Regions from separate parts of the Rhizobium leguminosarum genome, predicted to be linked through region 1. Evidence: riboswitches for the same ligand, from Rfam matches in the RefSeq annotation. Region 1 holds a riboswitch; each other region holds the start of a gene.
What was found. Region 1 has a riboswitch for cobalamin ahead of cobU (bifunctional adenosylcobinamide kinase/adenosylcobinamide-phosphate guanylyltransferase). Riboswitches for the same ligand answer to the same signal wherever they lie in the genome.

Region 1 (4,909 bases):
CCGAAGGTCGAACTCACGACGAGCGAGGAGGTGATGACGGCGGCGAGGACCAGCGCCGTGATCGGGAAATCGCCGGTGATTTCGAGCGCCAGGAACGTCATGGTCAGCGGCCCGCCGATGACGGCGACGGCAAGCGAACTCATGCCGACAACGGCATAGATGACGGGCGTCAGCGTCGCATCGGCGAAATAGGGGCCGCAATAGGCGAAGAGTTTGCCGAGCAGGGCGCCCATGAACAGCGAGGCGAAGAACAGCCCGCCCCTGAAGCCGGAGCCGATCGAGATCGCCGAGGCGAAGGATTTCAAAAGGAAGAGGCCGATCAGCGTTGGGATCGCCACCTCATGGGAAAGGTTGAGATGCAGCGCGCCGTGGCCGGCCGAGAGCACCTGCGGCGAGATCATCGCCAAGAGGCCGACGATGATGCCGCCGAGTGCCGGGCGGAAGGGTGGGGCGATCGAGCTCTTGCGCGCCAGTTCCTCGACAAAGGCGACGCCCTGCATGATCAGGATGCCGACGCCGGCGCAGAACGCACCGAGCAGCAGCGCCGGGACATAATCGGCCGGCACGACCGAGCCGAAGCTGCCGATATCGATGGTGAAATCGCTGCCGGCGAGCAGCCTTGCGACCAAGGTGGAGACAAGGGCGGAGACGACGACAGGCGTCAGCGAGACGATCGTATAGGTGCCGATGATCAGCTCGAAAGCATAGAAGGCCCCGGTCAACGGCGCGTTGAAGGCGGCGGCGATGGCGCCCGCCGCGCCGCAGCCAACGAGGGTGCGCAGGTCCGAGCGGCGAAGCTGCAGCTTCAGGCCGAATTTTGAGGCGAGGCCGGCGGCAAGCTGGGTATACCCAGCCTCCAGGCCGACGGAGGCGCCGAAACCGTTGGAGATCAGGTTTTGGACGGCAACGATAATGCTGTCGGTCAGGGACAGGCGGCCGCCATGCAACGCATTGGCCTCGATCGGGTCGACCATCGGTTTCTTGCGCCGTTTCGCCAGCACGAAAAGCAGCAGGCCGAGCAGGGCGCCGCCGATGACGGGGGCGGTGAGCAGCAGCAGCTTGCTCTCGATCTCGGACGAGCTCAACCGTTCGCTGTCGGCGATGCCGAAGACCAGCTGATGCAACTCATTGGAGACATAGCTCATGCCGGTGACGGCGAGGCCCGAGATGATGCCGACGACGGCGCCCGCCAGCGACAGGCCGACCTCGCTGCGCCGGGTCAGCGCCCGCAGGCGTCCCGGATCGAAGAAAACACGCAGCGCGCGGAAACGGCGCCGATCCAATTTCATAAGCATGGCTAGACAACTAGGCGGGGAGAGGCCCGGTCAAGGGCGGAGATGGTCGTACAGTCCGCTTGCGATGCAATTGCGGCGAAAAACCGGCGGTTGGAATAAATTTTGATGACGTAAGTCTCTGATAAATGACGATATTTTAGGTGGGGTAAGTCGTGTTTTGGTAGCCACGCCTGTGAACTGGCGATTGGGCGGCCGCCAAGGCCGGTTGACTTCATCCCTGCGCTTGCCTAACCATCCGGATAACGGATGGTCGACTGACCATCCTGACATAACGGATGGTTCCGGATCGGTGTTGCGCCCCTCCGGATGAAAAGGGAATGTGACGGGGCGGACCCAAGCCGGGCGCCTTCATCACAGCCGACCCCGCGACTGTAGAGCGGTCAGGGTCTTCCATCCGGCATCAGGCCTTTCGGCTGACGGCTTGCAATAGTGCAAGCGGGCGGGATGGACGACATGCCGGAAAAGCCACTGGATATGCATGGTGATCAACCGGGGTCGGACGCCTCTCAAGTCTACGAATCGTCCACCTTTTCACTGATGCAGCCGGGAAGGCGAGGATGATCCGCTGGCACGATCAGGGCGACCGGTTTCCGGTCTGCCCCGATCGCGGCCGATAACCGCGAGCCAGGAGACCTGCCATGCGTGCCGGGCGAGAAGCCCACACCTGGGCACTATGCCCGTTGCCAGCACGGAGGTTGTCTTGGCTGAACGATTGAATTCAGCGCGGCCTGGTGCGGCGCACGCCACGCCTCCAAGCAGCGCTGCAGGAGGAGTGTTTTCGGCCGCTTATGTCGAATGCTGGGTACCCCCCTCTGTCCTGCCGGACATCTCCCCCACAAGGAGGGAGATCGGCAAGCAGCACGACCGTCGTCCTACATCAATTGTTTGGAGAAAAGCTCTCGGCGATTCAATCTCCCCCCTTGTGGGGGAGATGTCCGGCAGGACAGAGGGGGGTGTCACACCCTCAGTAACCGAGACAGATGCACTCGGAGCAAGCCACGGCTACGCACCCTCCCTGAGGGGCGTTTGAATATGACCGCCACCTTCATCCTGGGCGGCGCGCGCTCCGGCAAGTCGCGCTTCGCCGAAGCCCTTGTCACCGCGACCGGCCTCGACCGTCACTATGTCGCGACCGGCCGCGCCTGGGACGAGGAGATGCAGGCGCGCATCGCCCAACACCAGGCCGATCGTGGTCCGTCCTGGACGACGCATGAAGAGCCGCTCGACCTCGTCGGCAAGCTTACCGCCATCGACGGCGAGGGGCGCATCGTCCTCATCGATTGCCTGACGCTCTGGGTCACCAATCTGATGATCGAGGAGCGCGATATGGCGACGGAATTTGCCGCCCTTGCCGATTTCCTTCCCGCCGCGAAAGCGCGGCTCGTTTTCGTTTCCAACGAGGTGGGTCTCGGCATCGTGCCGGACAATCGCATGGCGCGGGATTTTCGCGATCATGCCGGCCGGCTGCACCAATCGATCGCGGCGAAGGCCGCTGAAGTCTATTTCATCGCGGCAGGCCTGCCGCTGAAAATGAAGGGTTAAGTCCATGAACCAGCAGAAGATTCCCGCAACCGTCATCACCGGCTTCCTCGGCGCCGGCAAGACGACGATGATCCGCAACCTGCTCACCAATGCCGGTGGCAAGAAGATTGCGTTGATCATCAACGAATTCGGCGATCTCGGCGTCGACGGCGACGTGCTGAAGGGCTGCGGTGCGGAGAATTGCACCGAGGACGACATCATCGAGCTCACCAATGGCTGCATATGCTGCACGGTTGCGGACGATTTCATTCCGACGATGACGAAGCTGCTCGAGCGCGAGCAGAGGCCCGACCATATCGTCATCGAGACTTCTGGCCTTGCCCTGCCGCAGCCGCTGGTCGCCGCCTTCAACTGGCCCGACATTCGCACCCAGGTGACCGTCGACGGCGTCATCACGGTGGTCGATAGTGCTGCCGTTGCCGCCGGTCGTTTCGCCGATGACCATAATGCCGTCGACGCGCGCCGCGCCGAGGATGAGTCGCTCGATCACGAGAGCCCGATCGAGGAGTTGTTCGAGGATCAGCTGACCTGCGCCGATCTCATCGTGCTCAACAAGACCGACCTGATCGACGCTGCCGGCCTCATCAGGGTGCGCGACGAGGTCGCCTCCCGTACGGTGCGCAAGCCCGTGATGATCGAGGCACGGAACGGGGAGGTGTCGGCCGGCATCCTGCTCGGCCTGGGCATCGGCACGGAGGACGATGTTGCCAATCGCAAGTCGCATCACGAGCTGGAGCAGGAGGACGGTGCGCCGCACGACCATGACGAATTTGACAGCTTCGTCGTCGAGCTCGGCCCGGTCGCCGATCCCGCCGGCTTCATTGAGTCGCTGAAGACTGTTATTTCAGCCCATGATGTGCTGCGCCTCAAGGGTTTCGTCGATGTCTCGGACAAGCCGATGCGGCTGCAGCTCCAGGCCGTCGGCAGCCGTATCGACCATTATTTCGACCGTGCTTGGGGCGCGAGCGAAAAGCGCGCCACGCGCCTTGTCGTTATCGGCCTGCGCGAAATGGATCAGGACGCGGTAAGGGCGGCGATCGAAGCGCTGGCATAGACGGATGCATCTGCTTCTGGTTCAACAGGGAACGATCAGCGACGGCGAGGAGGCAATCGACTTCGGGCAGACGCCGGGCGATATCCTGTTCCTGTCGGCGGCCGACAGCGAGCTTGCCGCGATCGCAACCGCCCATCGCGAGCGCGGGGCGGCACCTTCGCTGAGACTCGCCAGCCTGATGAGCCTCAAGCACCCGATGTCTGTTGATACCTATGTCGAGCGCACGGTGCGGCATGCCAAGCTGATTATCGTGCGCGCTCTCGGCGGTGCCAGCTATTTCCACTATGCGCTGGAAGCGCTGCATGCGGCTGCGGCCCGCGCCGGTGCACTGATTGCGGTCTTGCCGGGCGATGCCAGGCCGGATGCGGGGCTTGTGCCTTTCTCCAATGTTGATCTCGACGATCTCAATGCGCTCTGGGCCTATCTGATCGAGGGCGGCGATGCCAACGCGCAGGCTTTTCTTGACTATGCCGAGGCGATGCTGTCGGGCGCCGAGAAGCCGGCGCCGGCTGTGCCGCTGATGAAGGCAGGTATTTGGTGGCCGGGGCGGGGGTTGATCGGGGTTGAGGAGTGGCGGCGGGTTGCTGTTGCCGCGGTGTCTTCGGGTGTGGTGCCCGCCTTATCCGCAGAGCTCGAGATACCCCCCTCTGTCCTGCCGGACATCTCCCCCACAAGGGGGGAGATTGGCAAGTCGCTGAGGCTTCCCACAAACGAAACGTCGGAGGATGCCGCACTTTCGTCCGAGGAGATGGAACGAGGCCTCTCATCCCTGATCTCCCCCCTTGTGGGGGAGATGTCCGGCAGGACAGAGGGGGGTGTGCGGGTAATGGTAGCGGAGGAGGGATTTGAACCCCCGACAGTCGCCATCAGCTTCTACCGCGCCCTCGTCCAAAGCGGCGAGACCGGGCCGATCGAAGCTCTAGTCGGGGCGCTGACGACACTCGGCCTCCGGCCGCTGCCGGTCTTTGCCTATAGCCTCAAGGATCCGGTTTCCACAGGCATTCTCGAAAGCGTGTTT
Region 2 (4,909 bases), on a different replicon from region 1:
CAAATTGTCATGTGACAAATGCGGGATGGCCGGCTTTCCGCCGGCCATCCCCATCGGCCGTAATCGCTATGCGGCTTTCGCCACCTCGCCGTGCGGATCGAGGACATATTTCGTCGCCGCTCCCTGGTCGAAGCTCTCATATCCATTGGCGGCATCGTCGAGCGGGATGACCTTGGCGTTGACGATATCGGCAATTGGCAGCCGGTCGTGGAGGATCGCCTGCATGAGCTGACGATTATATTTGATCACCGGAGTCTGGCCTGTGTGGAAGGACTGCGCCTTGGCCCATCCGAGGCCGAAACGGAGCGAAAGATTGCCGTGTTTGGCGGCGTTGTCGACGGCGCCCGGATCCTCGGTAACGTAGAGGCCGGGAATACCGATCGAACCTGCGGCACGGGTAATCTCCATCATCTGATTGAGCACGATTGCCGGCTGTTCGCCGCCCGAGTGGCCGCGTGCCTCGAAGCCGACCGCATCGATGGCGCTGTCCACTTCGTTGGTGCCGACGACCTGCGCGATCATGTCGCCAAGACGGTCGCTCTTCGACAGGTCGATCGGTTCGAAACCAACCTTTGCCGCATGCGCCAGGCGGTCCTTGTTGAAATCACCGATCATCACGACTGCAGCGCCGAGAATGCGAGCCGAAGCCGCAGCCGCAAGGCCGACCGGGCCGGCGCCGGCGACATAGACGGTCGAGCCGACCCCAACGCCTGCACGCACCGCGCCATGGAAGCCGGTGGGCAGAATGTCGGAGAGCATGGTGAGATCGCGGATCTTCGCCATTGCCTTGTCCCGATCGGGGATTTTCAGCAGGTTGAAATCTGCATAGGGTATGGTGACGTAGCGTGCCTGTCCGCCGATCCAGCCGCCCATGTCGACATAACCGTAAGCACCGCCGGCGCGGGCCGGGTTTACCGTCAGGCAGACACCGGTATCCTGAGACTTGCAGCAGCGGCAACGGCCGCAGGCGACATTGAAAGGCACCGAGACGATATCGCCGATGTCGAGCATCTCGACGTCGATGCCTTTCTCGATGATCTCGCCGGTGATTTCATGACCGAGGACCAGGCCCGGCATCGCCGTCGTGCGGCCGCGGACCATATGCTGATCGGAGCCGCAGATATTGGTCGAGATCACCTTCAGGATGACGCCGTGTTCGATGCGGCGGCCGTCGGGCGCTTCCAGCTTCGGATCGTCGATGTCGCGGACTTCGACCTTGCCCGGCCGGAGATAAACGACGCCTCTATTTTTGCTCATGGATTCCTCCCACTTGTTTGAATGCCTCGATCTGCAACCGATGCAGTCGATGGCAACCTTCCCTCCGGCCTGCCTCCTCCGCAGCCCGGTGTCCACAACACGAGGATACCGCCGCATCGGGCGATATTCGATTTTGCAAAAGGGACAGATTGGATAGAAAAGAGGCGTGAACGCCGGGTTTTTCGCCTGTCGTTCCGCTCGTGATCGCCCGCCGAATCTATCGATTTGCTGTGCCAAGAGCTGGTTCCGGCTCCAGAATCTCCTTTCGATCCATCTCGATATCTTTCCGGATGTCTATCCGGCGATTTCTTTGAGGATTTCAGTTCTTCTACCGCTGCAGGGCAGCGCCGACGTCCGGCCGGCTTCCCATGGTCCATTTCGCCAATTTGCGAGATAGCGCCTTGAACACCACAAACAAACCATGCCTGACGGAAAACAGCGATCAAAAAAACGACATGGGCGCAACTCAAAGACGACAGTCGGTGAAGTCGCAATAGATCGCTGCGCAGGGGAAATAATTGATCCCGCGAATACGGCGGTTTTCCGGATCCTCCGGGAGATTTGATTGCCGTCTGCCTTGAGGACGGAGTTTACGCGCGATGCGGTCGCCGGCTGCGGCTGACGTCGATTGCCGTATGCCAGAACACGGCGCCGAGGATGATCGCGCCGCCGAAAAAGGTGGCGATGGGCGGCTGCTCGGAAAACAGCAGCCAGACCCAGAATGGTGTGAGGACGATCTCCATCGTGCCGATCAGCGCGGCTTCTGCCGGCCGCATCCGTTTCGCGCCGGCAAGGAAGAGCACCAGCGCCAGCGAGAAATTGGTTGCGCCAAAGGCGGCAAGAACGATCCAGTTGTGCAGGTCGAGGGAACCGACCGAACCGAACGGGGCAAAGATGGCAAGCGTCAGAAAAGCGCTGACCACGGTCGGCGGCAGGCTCGGCACGTCGGGACTGATGCGCGGGATGATGATGACGAGCGCGAAGGAGATGGTCATGCCAAGCGCCAGCAAATCGCCCACACCGGTCCCGCCGCCGATCGACGAGGCGACGATGACTGCGACGCCGAGGAGCGAGATGCCGCCGGCAATCAACGTCCGCCTGGCAACCCTCTCCCTGAGGAGGAACCAGCCGAGCAACGCTGCGATGAAAGGCGCGGTCGCATAGATCATCGTCACATTGGCGACGGTGGTCATATAGAGCGCCCCGATGAAGCATACCTGACTGAAGGTCTGGCATGCGATCATGGCAAGACCGGACGGATGGAAGACGGATCGCCATTGCTGCCGTGACATGCCCCCTTCGAGGAAAAAGCAGGGGATCAGCAGAAACAGGCCGCCGAACAACGACCGCCAGGCGATCGCCGTCCATACGTCGGTCGTCAGGAGCCGCGAATAGACGCCGCTCGCGCTCCAGGCAAGCGTCGCAGCAATGATGAGAAGCACACCCTTCTCGTGCTCGCTGCCTGCGAGGCGTCTGGCCGGATTTTCAATTGTCACGCAGATATTCTCAAAGAAGGAAGTCGAACGCGGCTCCTTTTTGCACCAGGAATTGACATCGGACAAACGAATAGTAGAGATGACTACCATCGATTTTTTCTATGGCTATTCAGATGCACGAGCCGATTGAGAGTGACCTGCTGAGAACCTTCCTGGTCGTTGCCGAAACCTCCAATTTCTCCGCCGCCGCCCAGCGCATCGGGCGGACGCAGTCGGCCGTCAGCACCCAGATCAAGAGGCTCGAGCAGACGATCGGCGAAACGCTGTTCGAGCGCGGCGCCCGCGGCGTGCTGCTCACACGCCAGGGCATCCAGCTGGTGCCCTATGCCCGCAGGATCATCGACCTCTTGAACGAGGCGGCTGCGACGATCCGCAGCAAGCCGCTGGACGGACCGGTGCGCATCGGAATTCCGGAGGAATACAGCCAGACGGTGCTGCCGGCAGCCCTTGCGGCTTTCGCTGTGCGCCACCCGGCCGTCGAGGTCACCGTGTCCTGCGACTACACGGTCCGCAACCTGGCCGCCCTCGAGCGGGATGAGCTCGATCTGGCCGTCGTTTTCGACTGGAGCGATGAGACGAAAGGCGAGGTCATCTGCATTGATCCCACGGTCTGGGTCACATCGATGGTCCATCGGCTGCACGATATCGATCCCCTGCCGATTGCGATCTATCGCAATTCCACCTGGTGCCGCGATTTTGCGCTCCGGTCGCTGGAGCAGATCGGCCGCAACTACCGGATCGCCTTTATCGCCGATACCGGCTCGGGGTTGAAGAATGCCGTCATCGCCGGTCTTGCCGTCACCACGCTTTCCCGCAGCAACATCCCGCCCGGCTGCCGGGAGCTGACCGGCGAAGACGGTTTCCCGCCGGTCGATTCCTCCAAGGTCGTGCTCCGCCGGAGCACCTACCGTTCCAGCGAAGCCGTCCGGGAACTTGCTGAAATGATACGGGATGCGTTCCAGCCTATCCCAGCACCTGCGATGACGTGATGCGGCGGCGCAAGCGGCGGCGGGTCTCGGAAGGGCTTTCGGAAAAATTCGCCCGGTAACTTCTCGCAAAGGCTGAGGCCGAGTTGAAGCCGGTCGCCGCGGCGATGTCAGCGAAAGAGGCGGTCGTCTCGATCACCTTGCGGCGCGCCGCATTCAAGCGCAGCGCGAGATAATGCACATGCGGCGGTGCGCCGATGCTTTGCTGGAAGAGATCCTGCAGATGCCGGGCACTGATGCCCACCCGGCGGGCGAGCCGTGTCAGGACCAGAGGCTGCTCGATATGCTCCTCCATCAGCCGTACTGCCTGCGTCACGCGGGGATCGTGCATGCGCAGTCCGGCCGAGGCTGCGGAAAGAGGCTCATCGGCATGGAAGGACGGTTGCTCGTAACGGAATAGCCGGCTGACCTCGAGCGCCAGCGAATAGCCTTGCCGTTGCCGGATCACCTCCAGCATCAGGTCGACGGTCGGAAGCGAACCCGAGGTCGTCAGGCGCTTGCCGTCGATGACGAAACGATCCTTGACGGCCTGTACCTCAGGATAGGCCAGCGCAAAATCCTCATAGTCTTCCCAGTGGACGGTCGCCTGCAACCCGTCGAGCAGGCTGGCTTCGGCCAGCAGCCATGTGCCGGACTCGATGCCGGCAATCACCGTGCGATAGCGGGCAGCCTGGGAGAGCTGCATCTTCAGCGCCGGGGTCGCGCTGCGCCGCCAGTTGTAACTGGCCAGCACAAACAGAGGCGCATCCTCGGTCGTCGCCTTGAAAGCGCCCTGGGCGGGCACGGCAATATTGCTGGTGGTCAGGACCGGTGCTCCGTCCGGCGTGAGCAGCCGCCAGCGATAGAGTTCGCTGCCGGAAATGCGGTTGGCGCCGCGCAGCGGCTCGATGACCGAGGCGATCAGGATCAGGTTCGCATCCGGCAGGACGAGAACGTCGATATCGAGGCGTTCCGTCGATCGCTGCAGCAAGATCACCTCCCTTAAGTTCCGATAATGTATCAATTACTTCCGAGATTGCAACGCATCGCCGTCCATCCTGTCGCGTAATGCGGACAAGACGAGGGAGAACAAAAACATGCCTCTTGCGATGAACCGCGATGTTTTCATCACCTGTGCCGTCACCGGCGCCGGGGATACGGTTTCCAGATCCACCCACGTGCCGATCACTC
Region 3 (4,909 bases), 160 kb from region 1:
TGCGCCCGCCGCCGCGCAGACCAGTGCGGTCTGCGACGACCTGCGCGGCCGTCTTGCCGACCTGCCGCGGTCGATCGGCAACAGCAACGGCCCGGAAGCGCGCCAGTTTGCCAGCGCCATGGCTGAGCAGAACCTCGAGCTGCGCAAGGTCCGCAACGATCTGCGTAGCTATGGCTGCACCTCAGGCAGTATGGTCGTCATCGGCGGCGAGAATGCCGATTATTGCGCCGAGCTCTCGCAGGCCGAAGGCAGGATGATCGACAATATACGCTACCTCCAGGACCGCCGCGGCGAATTGCTCGGCCGGGGCAGCGATAATGACCAGGCCCGCCGCGAACTGACGGCCGCCCTCGACGGCAATGGCTGCAACAGCGAAAACTTCTATGCTCCGAGCGATCGCAGCGCCAACGAACCGGCTCCAAGCGTCGAGGAACAGGCGATGCGCACCGATACCTTCATCCCACTCGGCGGCGGTGAAGAGATCGATCCGCGTTACGGCCTGCCGAGGGCCGAGATGCTCTCGCCGGTCAGCACCATGTGTGTGCGCAGCTGCGACGGCGGCTTCTTCCCGATCAGCTCGAACGCCACGTTGGTCGATTTCGGCCGCGACGCCCAGACCTGCGCCAAGATGTGCCCGGGTATCGAGACAGAATTGTTCTATCGTGATGTGACGAGTACCGAAGCCTCGAACATGATCTCGGTCGCAACCGGCACGCCCTACAGCGCCATGAAGAACGCCTTCGCCTACAAAAACCGCGCGCCCGGAGAAAAGTCCTCCTGCGCCTGCAATCTCACCGCCTATTACGAGGAGATGCGCGGCAAGCAGGCGTTGAGCGAACCGCCGCAGCAGGGCTCGATCACCACCATCCGCACCAATCCGCCGGTAAAGGATGCTGCAGCGCAGATCGCACCGCAACCATCGCCCGAGCGACCCTACGATCCGACACAGAACAAGGTCCGTCAGGTCGGCCCGCAATTCCTTGCTGGCGACCAGGGTTCGATCGACCTCGCCAATCCGGCAGCGCCCGGCCCTCAGCCGCAACAGCAGCGGTGACCAAGCAGCTCAAACGGCGGTGACGAAGCTATCGCGGCGTTGTGCCGGGGTGCTTGAGATGAAGCCGACGTCAGGTGAACTTGCGGCGGGATGTCAATGCGGGTCGCTTGAGCATGGTCAGTAGGTCGTACGACCGCCGCTCAGGTCGAACGTCGATGCGGTCGTGAAAGAGTTCTCTTCGGAGAGCAGCCAGACGACCATCGAAGCGATCTCATGAAGTTCAACAAAACGGTCGCGCGGAATGCGGACGCGCATATATTCGATAAATTCCGGTGTCAGCCCGTCCAATATAGGTGTCTTTGCTGTGGTCGGCGTTACCGCGTTCACGGCGATTCCCGTCTTTGCGAGTTCCTTGCCAAGAGACTTGGTGAAGCCCAGCACACCGGCTTTCGCTGCGCTATAGGCAGCGATGTTCGGATTTCCTTCCTTGCCTGCCACCGAAGAGATGTTCACGATCCGCCCGTAGTCGCGCTTTAACATGACCGGAACGACGTGGCGGCAGCAGTTGAAGGTTCCCGTGAGGCAGACATCGACAACATCTTTCCACTCGATGACATCGTATTCAATCGTGGGCTTAACCGGACCGGTAATCCCGGCGGAATTGACGAGGCCGTCGATACGGCCAAAAATCTCCTCGGTCGTCGCCGCCGCGTTTTTCACTGATTGGGGATCTGCGACGTTGACGCCGAAAGCGACCGTGCCGGAGCCGAGAGCGGAAGCGCTGTCCTTCGCCATGTTTTCGTTCAGGTCCCAGATTGCCACCTTGCCACCAGACTGGATGACGCGCTCTGCGATAGCGTAGCCGATGCCGCGCGCACCGCCTGTGATGACGATGATGCGTTCCTTCAAGTCGATCATGTTCATTGGGCCGTTATCCTCCGATCGAGCCGCCGATAGCCGAATATCATTTGGAATTCCGGGATTCGCCTTCAGCGTATCGATATAAAGGCCCGGAATAAAGATACCTCGCCCTCGCCCGGCGTCGGCGATCCCCGACATCGGTTTGCTCACCTTGAGTGTCGTGACTGTGCGATTGAGGCCATGCTCCACCGCACTGCCCTAGGTGTTCAGTCCCCATCCATCATGGAAGACCAGATCCTCCAGCGGCAGCCGCTGCCGCCAGCCTTTGACGGAGAGTTCCGGCTCGTCATAGAGCCGATCGACGAAACCGGCACAGAGCCAGGCGACTACTTCGATATGCTCGGGTATGCCGAGAATGGTTTTCAGATCGCCTTCGCGGAAGATGCTGACCCAACCGATGCCGACCCCTTCCGCCCGCGCCGCCAGCCAGAGATTCTGGATGGCGCAGACGGTCGAGTATGAATCCATCTTCGAATTGTGGGTGCGCCCCAGCACCACGCTGCCGCTGCGCGTGGGATCGCAGGTCACACATATGCCGAGCGGCGCCTCCACGATGCCTTCGAGCTTGAGGGCGCGGTAGGCCTGCCGCCGATCGCCGGCAAACATCAGCGCCGCCTCGTCGTTGGCGCTCGCGAAGGCATCCCGGACGCGCGCCCGCACAGCGGCACTTTTCACCAGAATGAAATTCCACGGCTGCATGAAGCCGACGGAGGGTGCGTGGTGAGCGGCCGTCAGCAGACGCTCTACAACGTCGTCCGGCAAGAGATCGGGCAGGAACTGGCTGCGAACGTCACGCCGCGTCATGATCGCATGATAGACGGCCTCGCGTTCGGCCACGGAAAAACCGGACGCCGCCGAAAGGGCATCCTCATCAAAGGGTCGCATCGTCAAATCCCCAACAACGCAACCGCCCCGCCGTCCGCGCGGATCGGTCTATCTTTGCCAGGCCGGTCTTCTGACTTGGCGTCATCCGTCTGCCGCAGCCTTCCCGGCAAGAAGCCAGTGGCGTGATGAAGCGGCAAGCGTCGGCCTTACAGCGTTGGGCACGTTCCGGCCTTGCACCGGATTCCCGATTCTCCCGCCTTACCGGCGGGCACCTGACGGCGCATCTATTTCAGCAAACCGGCGCGGCGGCAAGCCGCGAACCAGATGGTTGATTCTAGCCGCGCGCGCCAAGCGGTGCCATCTGTCTCTCTTCTTCGGCCGGGGCGTAGGGAACATGGACGCGCGACATACCTCTTCTCTCCAGCGGGGCGAGGCAGATCTCCAGCGGGCGCAATAGCGAAATAACACGTGTGTGCTCCGGCATCCCATTCTACTTTATGATTTATTCACATATCAAATACACACTGCGTTTGCGCGTTTTGGGTTGCTATCCGCACATGGGCATGAGGGCTCGTGATGTGATCGTCAGCGCGGATGCCCGTATTGAGACGCCGGTCGGGAACATGTTCGACTGAGCTGCAATTCTAGGCTGCCGCGGAATGTTCCATTTTTTGAAAACGATGCCTCTGACAGCCAAGCTGGCGGCGATTATCGTGGCCGTCAACCTCTGCGGCATTTCCGCTTTCGCCACCTATACCTGGATGTACGAAACCCGGGCTCTGATCGATGGCGCCAAGGCCAACTGGTCCAAGGATGCGGAGCAGTTTGCCTCGCTGGCCGCCGGCGGGGTCAAGTGGGGCAAGGCGAATGCGGTCCGTGAAGCCTATTCGCTCTACCGCGATGACCCTTCGCTCGATCTCGTGCAGTTTGCCGCATTCAACTCTGAGCCTGCCGCCGTCGACACGTGGACACGCGATGGCATCAACGGTTTGCCCGCACCGGCCGATCTGGTGAAGAGCCTCGGTGCCAAGCCGGAGAAAACGACGATCGACGACAGCGGAATATCCGCCGGCGTGGTCACGATCATCGCGCCGCTCCCGTTGGATAAATCAGGCAAGGCCACCGGCTATATCGTTACCAACTGGTCCGTCGAAAAAATCGCTGCTGAAGTCAGGCAGAAGGTTCTCGTTTCGCTGTTCACCCAGTCGCTGATCACCGCCTTGGCCGTCGTCGCCTTCCTTCTCGCCATGCGCAGCCTTGTTGGCCGGCCCATCAGAATCCTCAGCGAAAGAATCAGCGCGTTGCAGAAAGGCGATCTGGTCTCCCCTGTCACCTACAAGGAAAATGGCGACGAGATCGGTTTTCTGGCACGCGCGTTGGAAGTTTTCCGTCATGAGGCGATATCGAAGGTCGAAAGAGAGCAGGCCGCTGCCGAGCAGAGCGCTTCGCTCGACGCCGAACGGGCACGCAACACATTGTTCACGGAAGAGGCCAGCAAAACTCAACGGCTGGTCATGACCGCTCTTGCAACTTCATTGGAAAAGCTTGCCGCAGGCGACTTCTCGATACACCTGGCCGATCTCGGCCCAGAATTCGATAAATTGCGGCGGGATTTCAACAACATGGTCGAAGCGGTCGCGGCCGCGCTGACAGAGATCAAGATGGCCTCGGTGGCGGTCGAAGGCGGGTCAAGCGAACTGGCATCCTCCGCAGATCAACTCGCCAGACGGACCGAGCAACAGGCGGCAGCACTGGAACAGACCGCCGCGGCACTTGATGAGGTGACCACCACGGTCAGAACATCGTCGCAGCGCGCCGAAAATGCCGGCAAGCTGGTCGAGGAAACCAAGCGGAGCGCTCATGTCTCGGCAACGGTGGTGCGTGATGCGATCGGAGCGATGGACCGGATTCAGACCTCGTCGAGCCAGATCGGCCGCATCATCGGCGTCATTGATGAAATCGCGTTCCAGACCAACCTGCTGGCGCTGAATGCCGGCGTCGAGGCGGCGCGCGCCGGTGAGGCCGGCAAGGGTTTTGCGGTTGTCGCGCAGGAGGTGCGTGAACTCGCCCAGCGGTCGGCAAATGCAGCAAAGGAAATCAAAAACCTGATCAATGTGTCCGGCCAGGAAGTTGCCGCGGGCGTCGGGCTGGTGAACGAAACCGGCGACG

Region 2: linked by a shared signal. The riboswitch ahead of fdhA (formaldehyde dehydrogenase, glutathione-independent) and the one ahead of cobU (bifunctional adenosylcobinamide kinase/adenosylcobinamide-phosphate guanylyltransferase) in region 1 are both predicted to bind cobalamin.
Region 3: linked by a shared signal. The riboswitch ahead of bluB (5,6-dimethylbenzimidazole synthase) and the one ahead of cobU (bifunctional adenosylcobinamide kinase/adenosylcobinamide-phosphate guanylyltransferase) in region 1 are both predicted to bind cobalamin.

What each region holds. Positions count from the first base shown of each region.
Region 1 is NZ_CP016286.1:1,906,055-1,910,963, reverse strand. It holds gene BA011_RS09565 (chloride channel protein) at 1-1,295, opposite strand, end outside; cobalamin riboswitch at 1,555-1,951, shown strand; gene cobU (bifunctional adenosylcobinamide kinase/adenosylcobinamide-phosphate guanylyltransferase) at 2,328-2,837, shown strand; gene cobW (cobalamin biosynthesis protein CobW) at 2,842-3,891, shown strand; partial or broken gene cobN (cobaltochelatase subunit CobN) at 3,896-4,909, shown strand, end outside.
Region 2 is NZ_CP016291.1:223,946-228,854, reverse strand. It holds gene fdhA (formaldehyde dehydrogenase, glutathione-independent) at 67-1,257, opposite strand; cobalamin riboswitch at 1,477-1,676, opposite strand; gene BA011_RS38140 (DMT family transporter) at 1,848-2,753, opposite strand; gene BA011_RS38135 (LysR substrate-binding domain-containing protein) at 2,867-3,742, shown strand; gene BA011_RS38130 (GlxA family transcriptional regulator) at 3,717-4,715, opposite strand; gene BA011_RS38125 (3-keto-5-aminohexanoate cleavage protein) at 4,816-4,909, shown strand, end outside.
Region 3 is NZ_CP016286.1:1,741,675-1,746,583, forward strand. It holds gene BA011_RS08750 (DUF2865 domain-containing protein) at 1-1,054, shown strand, start outside; gene BA011_RS08755 (SDR family NAD(P)-dependent oxidoreductase) at 1,172-1,918, opposite strand; gene bluB (5,6-dimethylbenzimidazole synthase) at 2,114-2,800, opposite strand; cobalamin riboswitch at 2,843-3,031, opposite strand; gene BA011_RS08765 (HAMP domain-containing methyl-accepting chemotaxis protein) at 3,400-4,909, shown strand, end outside.